DNA from 3 places in the Thioclava sp. F1Mire-8 genome. Region 1 is predicted to be linked to each of the others. Evidence: riboswitches for the same ligand, from Rfam matches in the RefSeq annotation. Region 1 holds a riboswitch; each other region holds the start of a gene.
What was found. A riboswitch is a leader RNA that binds a small molecule or an ion and turns the genes downstream of it on or off. The one in region 1 is predicted to bind thiamine pyrophosphate.
Positions count from the first base shown of each region.

Region 1 (4,276 bases):
TTGGCGGCGGCCAGCGCGAGCGCGCGGGCGAAGCCTTCGAGGTAATGTGCGTCCTGAATGATGTAGCCCTGGAAGGTTTCCCGATCGAGGCTTCCCTCTGCCAGTTCGCGATTGAAAGGCATGTCATGGATTTGGCGGCGCAGCGGCGCGGTCGCCTGCGCGAGGTCTTGGGCGAAGCTCACTTCTTCTTCTCCTGGAATGCGTGGAAATGGTGCACCGGCCCGTGCCCCGACCCGACAGTCAGCCGATCAGCTGCCGCAATCGCCGCGCTCAGATACGCCTTCGCGCGCTGGGTGGCCTCCGCGAGCGGCACCCCTGCCCCGAGCCAAGTCGCCAGCGCCGAGGACAGGGTACAGCCTGTCCCGTGCGTGTTGCGCGTCGCTATGCGCGGTGCGTCAAGCCAGAGCTCTTCCTGCGCCGTGACCAGCAGATCCGGGCTTTGGTCGCCTTGCAGATGGCCGCCCTTCAGCAGCACCGCACGCGGCCCGATCTCGCGCAGCGCATGGGCTTGATCGCGCATTTCATCAAGCGTCGTCGCCTCGGCGCAGCCCAGAAGATCGGCGGCCTCGGGCAGGTTCGGCGTGATCAGATCGGCCCGGGGCAGCAGGCTGTGCAGCGCGGTCACCGCCGCCTCTGCCAGCAGCCGATCGCCGCCTTTCGCGACCATCACCGGATCGAGCACTACCGGACAGTCGAGCCCGGTCAGCCTCTCGGCCACAGTCTCGATGATCGCGGCATCGCCCAGCATTCCGATCTTGATCGCGTCGATACGAACGTCTTCGCGCAGCGATGCCAACTGAGTTGCGATCAGCGCCGTGTCGCACAGGCTCACCGCCTGCACGCCGCGCGTGTTCTGGGCGGTCAGCGCGGTAATCACGCTCATCGCGTAGCCACCATTGGCGGAGATGGCCTTGATATCGGCCTGAATGCCCGCCCCGCCCGATGGGTCGGAACCCGCGATGGTGAGAATATTGGGGATCATGTGTCGCTCCATGCGTTGCGCAGGGTTCGGGTGGCGCGCGCCATGTCAGGGGCACGCGAGATGGCGGAAATCACTGCGAGACCGGCACCGCCCGCCGCGCGGATTGCGGGCGCGTCAGTGGCAGTGATCCCGCCGATCGCGAGGCAGGGAAGATCGGTGCGCGAGACGATCCGGGCAAAGCCTGAATGGCCGATCGGGGCGGCATGGTCGGGCTTCGAGCCGGTCGCATGGATCGGACCGACGCCGAGATAATCGATGCCGGGAGGAACGGCGGCGATCTGCGCCTCGGTCTCGATCGAGAGGCCTAGGAGCATGTCGGGCCCGATCCGGCGGCGGATCGCGGCGGGGTCGCCATCGCTCTGGCCGATATGCAGCCCGGCGGCCCCAATCTCGATGGCCACCGCGACCCTATCGTTCACGATCAGCGGCACGTCATAGGGGGCAAGCGCTTCGACCAGCGTCCGGGCCAGCGCGGCGAATTCCGCATCGGGGAGCGTCTTGTCGCGCAGCTGCACCCAGCCCGCGCCGCCCTCAGCCGCAGCGATAGCCTGCGCGACCACGGGCTGCGGGGCGGCCGGGTCGGTGACGAAACAGATGGACGGGATCATCATGCGGATTCGATCCGAGCTCCGGCGCTCAGCGCCTCGGCGTCGATCGCATAGAGCGCATCGAGGAACGCGACCTGAAAGCTTCCCGGGCCTGAGGCACTCGCCCCGGCGCTCTCCCCGGCGAGCCCGAAATAAGCCAGCGCCGCGACGACCGCCTCGAAGCGAGGCTGTCCTGCGAGAAACGCAGCCACCAGACCGGTCAGCGAACAGCCCAAAGCGGTCACGCGCGGCATCATCGCATGGCCATTGGCGACCCGCGCAGCGCGCTCCCCATCCGTCACAAAATCGACCGCGCCGGTCACCGCAACCACGGCCCCGCTCATCCGGGCCAAGGCCCGTGCGGCGCCTTCCGCGGTCTCGACACTCTCAGTGGAATCCGCCCCTTTCCCCGCGCCAGCCTCGCCCGCAAGCGCAAGGATCTCCGACGCGTTGCCGCGGATTGCCGTCGGGCGCAGTTCCACGAGCCGCGCACCGAGCGCACGCCGATAATCCGTCGCGCCGACCGCGACAGGGTCTAGCACCCACGGGGTTCCCTGCGCGCTCGCGACCTTGGCCGCCGCCGCCATCGCCTCCGCCCAGGGCGGCGACACCGTGCCGATATTGATGCTGAGCGCCTGCGCGAGTCCGGCGAACTCGGCCGCCTCCTCGCGCGCATGCACCATCGCGGGCGAGGCGCCGGAGGCGAGCAGAACATTCGCCATCACGTTCATCGCGACGTAATTGGTGATGTTGTGAACGAGCGGCGCGGTCTGCCGCATCGCCGCGAGATATTGTCCGGGATCTTCCATCGCTCTCTCCTTGGCTGCGGGCATCAGGAGAAGTGCGAGGGGCAAAGGCGGGAACGCGCCTGACCGTCTCACGCGCCTCCCTCCGCCGGCATTATCCGGTTCAGGTTCTAAGGGTTCGTCTCAGCCCGGTTGCCCGAGCGCCCCTGTCGCTTCGCTCCGAGAGGTGACAGCCTTCGCGCCGCCCGTCAAGCCGGGTCAGACGAGGCGCCCACAGCTTCGCCGCGATCAGCATCCAGCGCATATCCTTGAACGGCGGAACCATTCTGGTCGCCGTCATATGTCAGGCCGGAAAGAGCGAAGATACCGGCGTCGTTTTCGGATCCGCTTTCCCATCCGAAACATGCTCGGTGCAGACCCGTCTGCCTGATGCCCGCAAAGCAGAATGGAACAAAGGCACCTTGCATCCGTTGGGGAACCATATCCCCCACCGCTCCGTCCCAGCATTATTGAGCGAGGTTTTTTAGCATGAGACGTCTAGACACGCATTCCGGAACGGCCCTGACCGGCCTCGTTACCGCCCTTGTCCTCTGCGCGAGCGCAGCCTACCCGGGCTCTTCGGACCAGCAGGCCCTTTTCACATCCAAGCAGGCATCGTCAGGCCACGACGTGTACAAGAAGCACTGCGCCGATTGTCATGGCAGCGATCTGATGGGGGATGCAGGCCCGGCACTGGCGGGCAAGAAATTCGCCGACAGCCTCGATTACAGCGGCATGACCGGCAAGCAACTATACGACTTCATCGCGAAGCACATGCCCAAGGATGACCCGGGCGAGCTGACCGACAAGCAGTATCTCCAGACATTCGCCTATCTGCTTTGCAAGAACGGTTTCAAACCCGGGGACAGCGCGATCGACCAGAAAGCGATCGATGCGATGGACCTGCAGCCGTTGCCGGACTCGTCGCAGTCATCCTGCGACTGACCCGACCGCCGCGGCTGATCATTTCAAGAGAGGAGGACCGAACATGGCACATTTGCCACCATTCACCGCGACCTCGCGAGGCGCCGTCCGACCTCTGATCCTGTCCGTATGCGTGGCGGCCCTGCCGGCACTTGCGCACGCGAAGCAGAGTGACGAGATCCAGGGCACGAGCGACACGAACCGCGCCCAGATGAAGGAGCTTCCCGCTTCGGCGAATGTCGCTGTCGACGACAACGCGATGCGATCCGCCAAGGACAACAAGTCCGATTGGTTGCTGCATGGCCGGAGCTACAGCAACCAGCGCTATTCGCCACTCGACCAGATCACGACGGACAATATCGACAAGCTGCACCCGGTTGCCTTGGTGCAGACCGGAAAGGTCGCCAGCTTCGAGACCACGCCGATCGTCGTCGATGGCGTGATGTATATCTCGACACCGATGGTCGATAACGAGATGACGGTCATGGCCGTCGATGCCGCAACCGGCGAGACGTATTGGAGCACGACCTATGACGTCTCGCAGGTCAAGACCTGCTGCGGCCCGGTGAACCGGGGCGTGGCCGTGGGTTACGGTAAGGTCTACATTGCGACGCTCGACGCCAATCTTCTCGCGCTCGACGCGAAGACAGGCAAAAAGGTGTGGAAGACCAATCTCGCAGACCCGCAAGCGGGGTTCTCGGAAACGATGGCGCCGCAAATCTATGACGGCAAGGTGATCGTCGGCAGTTCCGGCGGCGAATGGCCGATCCGCGGCTTCGTTGCCGCGATCGATGCGAAGTCGGGCGAGGAGGTGTGGCGCTGGCACGCGACGGATCCCGACACGTTCGAAGGCGACTCGTGGAAGTCCGGTGGCGGCATGGTCTGGACGACCCCCGCAATCGATCCGGAGCGAAACATGGTGATCTTCAGCACCGGCAATCCGAACCCCGACCTCGACGGCTCTAGCCGCAAAGGCGACAACCTCTATACCGACTCGA
Region 1 covers NZ_NBNY01000001.1:1,634,942-1,639,217, forward strand. The annotation lists gene tenA (thiaminase II) at 1-182, opposite strand, end outside; gene thiD (bifunctional hydroxymethylpyrimidine kinase/phosphomethylpyrimidine kinase) at 179-982, opposite strand; gene thiE (thiamine phosphate synthase) at 979-1,593, opposite strand; gene thiM (hydroxyethylthiazole kinase) at 1,590-2,378, opposite strand; TPP riboswitch at 2,439-2,533, opposite strand; gene B6V75_RS07555 (cytochrome c) at 2,844-3,299, shown strand; gene B6V75_RS07560 (PQQ-binding-like beta-propeller repeat protein) at 3,343-4,276, shown strand, end outside.

Region 2 (4,276 bases), on a different contig from region 1:
CACACGGGCCGCCATCGCAGGCGCAAGCAGGAAGCCGTGGCGATAAAGCCCGTTGAGATGAAGCGTCCCGCCGTGCCTCTCGAGGCGGGGCAGGTTGTCGGGATAGGCCGGGCGCAGCCCTGCCCCGGTCTCGATCACGCTCGCCTCGGCAAAGCCGGGATGCAGCGTGAAAGCGGCGCTGAGCATTTCGGTCAGCGAGCGCAGCGTGATCGGGCGCGTCGCGGCGCTTTCGATCATCGTCGCGCCGATCATGTAGACGCCCTGCCCGCGCGGCACGAGATAGAGCGGGATGCGCGGGTGCAGCAGGCGCAGGGTGCGGGTGATCTCGACCTCCGGGCAGTGCAGGATGGCCATCTCGCCGCGCACCGGGCGCAGGTCAGGCAGGTCGGCGGCAAAGCCGGTGCAACCGAGATCCACCTGCGCGGGGGCCGGGGTTCCCAACACGATCTCGACCCCGGCGTCACGCGCGGCCCGCGCCAGATCGCGCAGCGCGCGGCGCGGGTCGAGATGCGCCTCCTCCGCGAAATACAGCCCGCGTGCGAACCGCCCCGCGAGGGACGGCTCCATCTCGGTGATCGCCGCCTGATCGAGCGTGCGATGGCCGGAGGTGCGGCGGGCGAAGCGCGTCAGTTCCGCACTGTCGCGCGGAGGGGCGAGGACCAGCGTGCCGCGCCGCGTGACCGGCGTGATCTCGGCCCACCAGTCTGCCGCGCGCGCGCCCAGCGTGACCACTGCCTCCTCGGCGCTTTCGGCTTCGCACCACGGCGCCAGCATCCCGCCCGCATAGCGCGACACACTGCCCGCCCCGATCTCCTCTGCCGCCTCGAAGACCCGCACCGCAGCCCCGGCGCGCGCCAGTTCGAGCGCCGAGGACAGCCCCGCGAGGCCGCCGCCTGCGATGGTGATCATTCGCCCGACCCCTTGAGGGGCACATAAAGCTCCCCGCCTTCGCGGAACTTGGCGGCCATGCTCTCCATCCCCTCTTTCTGCGCCTCGGCGCGGATGTCGTGCGAAATCCGCATCGAGCAGAATTTCGGCCCGCACATGGAGCAGAAATGCGCGACCTTGTGGGCCTCTTTCGGCATCGTCTCGTCGTGGAATTCCCGCGCCGTATCGGGGTCGAGCGAGAGGTTGAACTGGTCTTCCCAGCGGAACTCGAAACGCGCGCGGCTCAGCGCATCGTCGCGCCGCTGCGCGCCGGGCAGCCCCTTGGCCAGATCGGCGGCATGGGCGGCGATCTTGTAGGTGATCACGCCGGTCTTCACGTCGTCGCGGTCGGGCAGGCCCAGATGTTCCTTCGGCGTGACGTAGCACAGCATCGCGCAGCCGAACCAACCGATCATCGCCGCCCCGATCCCCGAGGTGATGTGGTCGTAACCCGCCGCGATATCCGTGGTCAGCGGACCGAGCGTGTAGAACGGCGCTTCGTGGCAGCACTCCAGCTGCTTGTCCATGTTCTCCTTGATCTTGTGCATCGCGACGTGACCGGGGCCTTCGATCATCACCTGACAGTCCTTCGCCCAGGCGATCTTCGTCAGTTCGCCCAGCGTCTCCAGCTCGGCGAATTGCGCGGCGTCGTTGGCATCCGCGATCGATCCCGGACGCAGCCCGTCGCCGAGGCTGAACGAGACGTCGTAGCGCCGGCAGATGTCGCAGATCTCTTCGAAATGCTCGTAGAGGAAGCTCTCCTTGTGGTGATGCAGGCACCATTTCGCCATGATCGAGCCGCCCCGGCTGACGATCCCGGTGACGCGCTCCACCGTCATCGGCACTATGTGCAGACGCACCCCGGCATGGATCGTGAAGTAGTCGACGCCCTGCTCGGCCTGTTCGATCAGCGTGTCGCGGAAGACCTCCCATGTCAGGTCCTCGGCGATCCCGTTCACCTTCTCCAGCGCCTGATAGATCGGCACGGTCCCGATCGGCACGGGGCTGTTGCGGACGATCCATTCGCGGGTGTTGTGGATGTTGCGCCCGGTCGAGAGGTCCATCACCGTGTCGGCGCCCCAGCGGATCGCCCAGACAAGCTTGTCGACCTCTTCCTCCATCGAGGAGGTGACGGCGGAAGTGCCCATATTGGCGTTGATCTTCACGAGGAAATTGCGCCCGATAATCATCGGCTCGGATTCCGGGTGGTTGATATTGGCCGGGATGATCGCGCGGCCTGCGGCGATCTCGTCGCGCACGAAATCCGGCGTCACGTAATCGGGCAGGTTCGCGCCCCAGTCCTGCCCGTCGCGCGGTCCTACGGCCTCGCGCAGCTGGTTCTCGCGGATCGCGACGAACTCCATCTCGGGCGTGATGATGCCTGCGCGGGCATAGGCCAACTGCGTCACCGCGCGGTCGCCCTTGGCCCGCAACGGTTGCCGCCTGACCGGGAATTCCGGCATCAGCCGCGCCCCTTCGGCAAAGCCGTTATCCTCGGGCCGGACATCGCGCCCGGTATATCGCTCGACATCGCCGCGCGCCTCGATCCATGCCCGGCGCAGCGGCGCGAGACCGGCATTGATATCGGTCGTGACCTCGGGGTCGGTGTAAGGGCCCGAACTGTCATAGACCGGCAGCGGTGCTTCCCCGGCAGTGGGGTGCACGGCGATCTCGCGCATCGGCACGCGCAGACCTTCATGCAAAGCGCCCTCGACGTAGATCTTGCGCGACGCCGGCAGCGGACCGGTGGTGATCTTGGGGTTGGGGATGTTCATCGTTTCGGTGCTCCTCAAGCATTCAATCTCAAAGGACACCAATTGAGAGACGCTTGGGAAACCAAAGGCCGAACGGCCTTTTGTCATGGCCCGCAACGATAGAAAGACTCTTCCCGGTCTGCGCGCCTAGCTTCCTACGCCAGTATCAACTGGGTCAGGTTCAAAGGGTCGCGTCACCGGGTTTTCACCCTGTCAGCCTCTCAGTCCCCTAAGCGGGACTCCCCTGCGTGATCCTGTTGTAGGAGCGAAGTGCGAACCTGGCAAGGCGCGTCCGCGCGACATCCGGCGGTCGTGATCGGCGCGCCCGGCGTCAGCGGTTCAAAAGCGCGCCGTCCATCCCAGCGAAACCCCCATCGCTGAACGCTTCCCGGGTTCGTAGACAAGCCCCGCGCCGAGACGACCGATCCCCGCCGTGCGCGAATAGCCGAACTGAAGGTCGGGCTGAGGTGCTGCGCTTTCGATATTCACCGAGGAGGTCGTCATCACCACCTTGTCGGAGCGGGCGTTTCCGACGGCGGCCCCGACGGCGGTCGGCACGCTCATCGTCATCTTGCCCGAAGCAAGCGAGATCGGCGTCGAAATCCCGATGGAGACACGATCATCGCCGGACAGAAACCCTGTCTTGCTCAGGCCCACGGCATAGGCGTTCGAGTGCAGCCCGTTGCCAGAGCGAAGCAAACCGTCTCCGGAGAAGTTCGAACTGCCATTGGCCGCGGTGAACGCGAGAGAGGTGCCGTCACCGAGGGCGACGTTCATGCCGAGCTGAACGAAGCGGGTATCGCTGGACAGGCCGCCACCGAACGCGCCGCCCACCGAGGTTCCCAGGAAGCCGCCGCCTTCATGCAGGCTGCCGACGGTCATCGAGAGCTTGCCGGCGCCAAACCGGGCACTGAGCGAGCCGGCGATGTAATGCGAGGTGATATCGCCAGCCCCGCCGCCTGCCTGCGAAATCGACGCCGACAGCCCGCCGCCGAGGCCGATTTCGTAATGCAGCGCGGATGTGGCATCGAAAGATTTCAGGTATGGCGCGGCCATCGCGGCGCTGTCGACCCAGCCTGTTCCGGCAATCGCGGAACCGTCGCCGCGCGACAGTGACAAGGTGCCGGTGCCCGCGCTCAGATTGATCGCATCCGTCCGTCCCATCGCGAAGGCTTCCGTCGCGGCTCGGGCGGCGCTGGCATCCGCGTAATCCGCCACGAAGCTGCTGGTCGGCACATGATAGCCCCGATCATAGGCATCGGTGACGATCATTCGCTGGTTGGAGAGCGTCGCGCGCAGGGCCCCGGCCACGCCGCGGCTTGCGCTGATCGCGCTTAGGGCGGCGGGCACGGAGGGGCCGTCGAGAGAGCTGGTCGTCTCGACTTTCAGCGTCCCGGCAGGTGCCTGTGCCTGCCGCAGATTGAGCTCTCCCCAGCCATAAACCCGGTCGATGCCGACCGCGCCGAGATCGGTCGCACTGTTCTCGAGGATCTGCACGATTTGCTGACCTGTCAGCTCGGGGAATTCGCTCTTGAGCACCGCGACCGCGCCGGTGACATAGGGCGTCGCCATGGAAGTCCCGCTCATGTAGGCGT
Region 2 covers NZ_NBNY01000007.1:18,677-22,952, forward strand. The annotation lists gene B6V75_RS17855 (FAD-dependent oxidoreductase) at 1-909, opposite strand, end outside; gene thiC (phosphomethylpyrimidine synthase ThiC) at 906-2,702, opposite strand; TPP riboswitch at 2,817-2,937, opposite strand; gene B6V75_RS17865 (S8 family peptidase) at 3,021-4,276, opposite strand, start outside.
Region 2: linked by a shared signal. The riboswitch ahead of thiC (phosphomethylpyrimidine synthase ThiC) and the one ahead of thiM (hydroxyethylthiazole kinase) in region 1 are both predicted to bind thiamine pyrophosphate.

Region 3 (4,276 bases), on a different contig from region 1:
TCGCCGCGCCGTTTCCGGGGGACGATGGCGGCCGCACCAAGATCGTCGGCGCGAGGTCTGGGCAGGGCGCGGCGGAAACGATGACGGCACAGGCTGCCGCCGCCGAGTATGCCGCGGCGCAGGCGGCGGGGGCGCAAGCCGTGCCGGAGGAGAAGGCGGCCAAGGCGACCGAAAAGACCGGCGGTGCAGAGACACAGCCCCCAGAGGCGGCGAAGGCCGAACCGCCCGCGCGCGGGTTCCTGCGCCTGTCGCCAGCGTTGCTCGCGAAACTGCGGGCTGCGGCGAACCCGCGAAACGCAGCCTGATCGCGCGCGGAGGCCTTTGCGTTACGCTGACCTAGCGCAGCACCTTGTCGGTGGGCCAACTCAGCGTGGTCTCGGTGCGGATCGTCTTGGTCTCGTCCGCGCCCAGATCGAAGCGCCATGCGAGCACGCCGCGGCGATGGTCGTAATCGGTCTCGCTCGCGGGCGGGGTCGCCTTGGTAGTGATTTTCAGGTCTTCCTGTTCGGAATAGGGTACCCGGTCGATCACCCGCATCGGCCAGCCTTTGTCCGTCAGGTTCTTCACCTCGATCTCGACGACTTCGCGGCGCTCGTTCGACTTGGAAATGAAGCCGCTATCGCCCTCCATCGTGTCGGGCATGCGGCGGTCCACGCGAATGCCCTCGATCGGCCCGAAGCCCAGCGTCAGGTCATCCCCTGCCGCCACCATCGGCAGATGCGACTGGCCGACCAGCGCGCCATCGGCATAGAGGTTCGCGGGGCCGGGCAACAGGATCTCGCCGGTCTCGTTCTTGCCCTCGGCCACGCGATAGGCCTGCGGATCGGTCAGCGGGGCGGCTTCGGCGAAGACCTCCATCGGGAGGGTCTTGGAATCGAGGCTCAGGCGGAGATCGTCGACCCCGTCGCGCAGATCGACCGCGCTCGGGTAATGGTAGGTCACCGTTTCGCCCTGCATCTGAAGATCGGCGCGGTCGCTGATCGCTGCTTCCGCCATCGGCGCGGCGGCGCCATCCGATGCCGCGAGGGAGCGCTTCATCGGCACCGGTGCGGGCGGCGCATCCGGGTCGCCGATGTGCGCGAGGCGCGGATAGACTTCGCCCGGCTCTGCGCGCCCGCCGGGGCGAGCGGTCGAGAGCGTCAGGTCGACGTTACGCCAGTCCTCGCCGGTGGCCTGATGGACCGAGACGAAGCGCTCCATATCCACCGCGCCCTTGTCTCGGTCGAGCCGCAGATCATAGGAGGGCTCCCACCCGGCATTGTTAACGTAAGAGGTGATCGTCAGCCTGCCCGAGCCCTGCACCTTCGCGCTGAGCATCTCTCGATCTTTCGCCGGGTTCAGCAGCGCATCGAGCGCCGCTCGCGCCTGCTTCACCGCCTCTTTCGCGGGGTCGAGCGCGGCTTCCGCGCGGCGCGCTTCCGCTTCGGCGGCGATTGCGCGTTCGGTGGCCGAGAGAATCTGATCCTCCACCATCTGCGCCAGCGCGCGCAGCTGTTCGGGCGCGGTGACCTGCGAGTCGGTGTTCTTGAGATATGTGATCTGGTCGCGCGCGGCCTGCGCCTTGGCGCGGATCACGGCCACCGCGTCTTCCTTTTCCGCAAGGGCTTCCTTTGCAGAGGCCAGCCGGTCACGCGCAGCCTTCACCGCCGCGCTTTCGGTTCCGCTGGTCGCCGGCGCGCGCCCTGAGATCAGGCTCACCGCGCCGATCTGCACACCGTCACCCGACACCCGCAGCGTCGAGATGTCGGTGCCTTCGGGAAACCCCGGAACCAGCAGGTCATGGCTGCCCTCGGGCGCCTTCACCTCCACCTGCCGCACCACCTGCGCGCCCTGCGGAAAGAGCGTCACGGCCGTGATCTTGCCCGGCACCTCGATCGTGTCGGCCAAGGCGGGCAGGGCGGTCGCGGTCATAAGGGCCGCCGTGAGGGTAATGCGCATCGGTTCCTCCCAAATCCGTTCCGGATCGAGCCTGCGTCGCCCCGCGCGCAGTTGCAAGCCATTGAAATCCGGCGCGGGTCGTCACTGGCGGGAACTCGCCAGAGCGTCCGGGCGCGGATCAGGGGCGCGGTGCCTACTTGCCCTTGCGTCCGAAGCCCCGCGCGCTTAGGTTGCGCCCTACCTCGGGGTGCCAGCGCAAGGCTGGCTGAGATGCGATCCGCGCGAACCCGTTGAACCTGAACCGGTTAAGACCGGCGGAGGGAAGGTAGCCGGATAGTCCGGCCCCACTCCGCCCGGCAAGCCCAAGGAGTGAGGCATGAAAACCCACCTGATGCTTGCGGGAGCCCTGAGCCTGATCGCCACGATGGCGGCGGCCGAGGACAAGCCCGTGCTCACCGTCTATGCGCCTGATTATTTCACGAGCGAATGGGGCCCCGGCCCCGCGATCGAGAAGGGGTTCGAGGCGACCTGCGATTGCGATCTGAAATTCGTGTCGGGCGATGTGCTGCCGCGCATCCTGCTCGAAGGCGACAAGACCTCCGCCGATGTCGCGATCGGTCTGAACACCGACGTGACCGCGAAGGCGCGCGCCACCGGCCTGTTCGCCCCGCATAACGAAGACACCTCCGACCTGACCATGCCGGTCAAGTGGAACGATCCGATCTTTCTGCCCTTCGACTGGTCTGAACTGGCCTTCGTCTATGACAAGACCAAGCTGAAGAACCCGCCCACGAGCTTCCAGGACCTGCTGGATGCGCCCGACGACGCCTACAAGATCGTCATCGAGGATCCGCGCAGTTCGGTCGCGGGTCTGTCGTTGCTGCTCTGGGTGAAGGACATCTATGGCGACAAGGCCGAAGAGGCGTGGACGAAGATCGCGCCCAAGGTACTGACCGTGACCCCGGGCTGGTCGGAAGCCTACGGCATGTTCACCGATGGCGAGGCGGATATGGTACTGAGCTATGTCACCTCGCCCGCCTATCACATCATGGCCGAGGACGACGACTCCAAGGCCGCCGCGATCTTCCCCGAGGGGCATTACTTCACCCCCGAACTGGTCGCGCAGCTCAAGACCTCGAAACATCCCGAACTGGCGCAGAAATTCATGGATTACGTGCTCAGCCCCGATTTCCAAGGCATGATCGCGACGGCGAACTGGTCCTTCCCGGCGAAACTGCCCCACGATCAGCTGCCGGAAGTGTTCCAGAAACTCCCGATGCCCGACAAGACGCTCTATCTGGGTGAGGCCGAGGCCGAGAAACTGCGCGGTCCGGCGCTGGACGAATGGCAACGCGCCTTCTCCAGATAAGAGGCACGCCCATCTGGGCGGTGCTGGCGGGTGCGGCTTTGGCCGCGCTTGTCCTTGGCACTTTGGCGGCAGTGGCGCTCCGGGCAGGCGGGCTGACCGGCTTGCGCGAAACCGATCTCGCCGCGATCCGCTTCACGCTCTGGCAGGCGGCGGCCTCGGCGCTGATCTCCTGCGCGCTGGCGTTGCCGGTCGCCCGTGCGCTGCATAGCCGCCGCTTCGCCGGGCGCGGACTGCTGATTTCGCTCCTGGGGGCTCCCTTCATCCTGCCGGTGATCGTCGCGGTCTTCGGGCTGATCGCGGTCTTCGGGCGGCGCGGGCTGGTCAATGCGGCCCTCGCCCCGCTCGGCATCGATCCGATTTCGATCTACGGCGCGGAGGGCGTCATCGTGGCCCATGTTTTCTTCAACCTGCCGCTTGCGACCCGGATGATCCTGCACGGCTGGGAGGCGATCCCGGCCGAGCGGTTTCGCCTTGCCGCGACCCTCGGCTTCGGCCCTGCGGAGGTCACGCGTCACCTCGAACGTCCGATGCTGCGCAGCGTGCTGCCCGGGGCGTTCCTTGCGATCTTCCTCGTCTGCCTGACGTCCTTCGCGGTGGCCCTGACCCTTGGCGGCGGGCCGCGCGCGACCACGGTGGAGCTGGCGATCTATCAGGCCTTCCGCTTCGATTTCGACATGGGCCGCGCGGCGAGCCTTGCGCTGGTGCAGGTCGCGATCTCGGTCGCGGCGCTGCTGATCGCGGCGCGCGCCACCCTGCCGTCGAGTTTCGGCGCGGGGCATGATCGCCGCGCCGCGCCGATCCCGCAGCTGTCCGGCGGGATGGGGCGTGCGCTCTTCGACGCGCTCGCGATCGGGCTCGCAAGCGCCTTCCTTCTGCTTCCCATCGGCACCGTTTTCGCCCGGGGCATTCCGGCGGTGGCCAACCTGCCCGAGATGGTCTGGCCCGCGACGCTGACCTCTTTGGTGATCGCGCTGCTCTCCACGGTTGTGACGCTCGCCATCGCCCTGCCGCTCGCACTGGTGGCGACCC
Region 3 covers NZ_NBNY01000004.1:140,946-145,221, forward strand. The annotation lists gene B6V75_RS14300 (hypothetical protein) at 1-305, shown strand, start outside; gene B6V75_RS14305 (DUF4139 domain-containing protein) at 337-1,938, opposite strand; TPP riboswitch at 2,112-2,218, shown strand; gene thiB (thiamine ABC transporter substrate binding subunit) at 2,255-3,247, shown strand; gene B6V75_RS14315 (thiamine/thiamine pyrophosphate ABC transporter permease ThiP) at 3,223-4,276, shown strand, end outside.
Region 3: linked by a shared signal. The riboswitch ahead of thiB (thiamine ABC transporter substrate binding subunit) and the one ahead of thiM (hydroxyethylthiazole kinase) in region 1 are both predicted to bind thiamine pyrophosphate.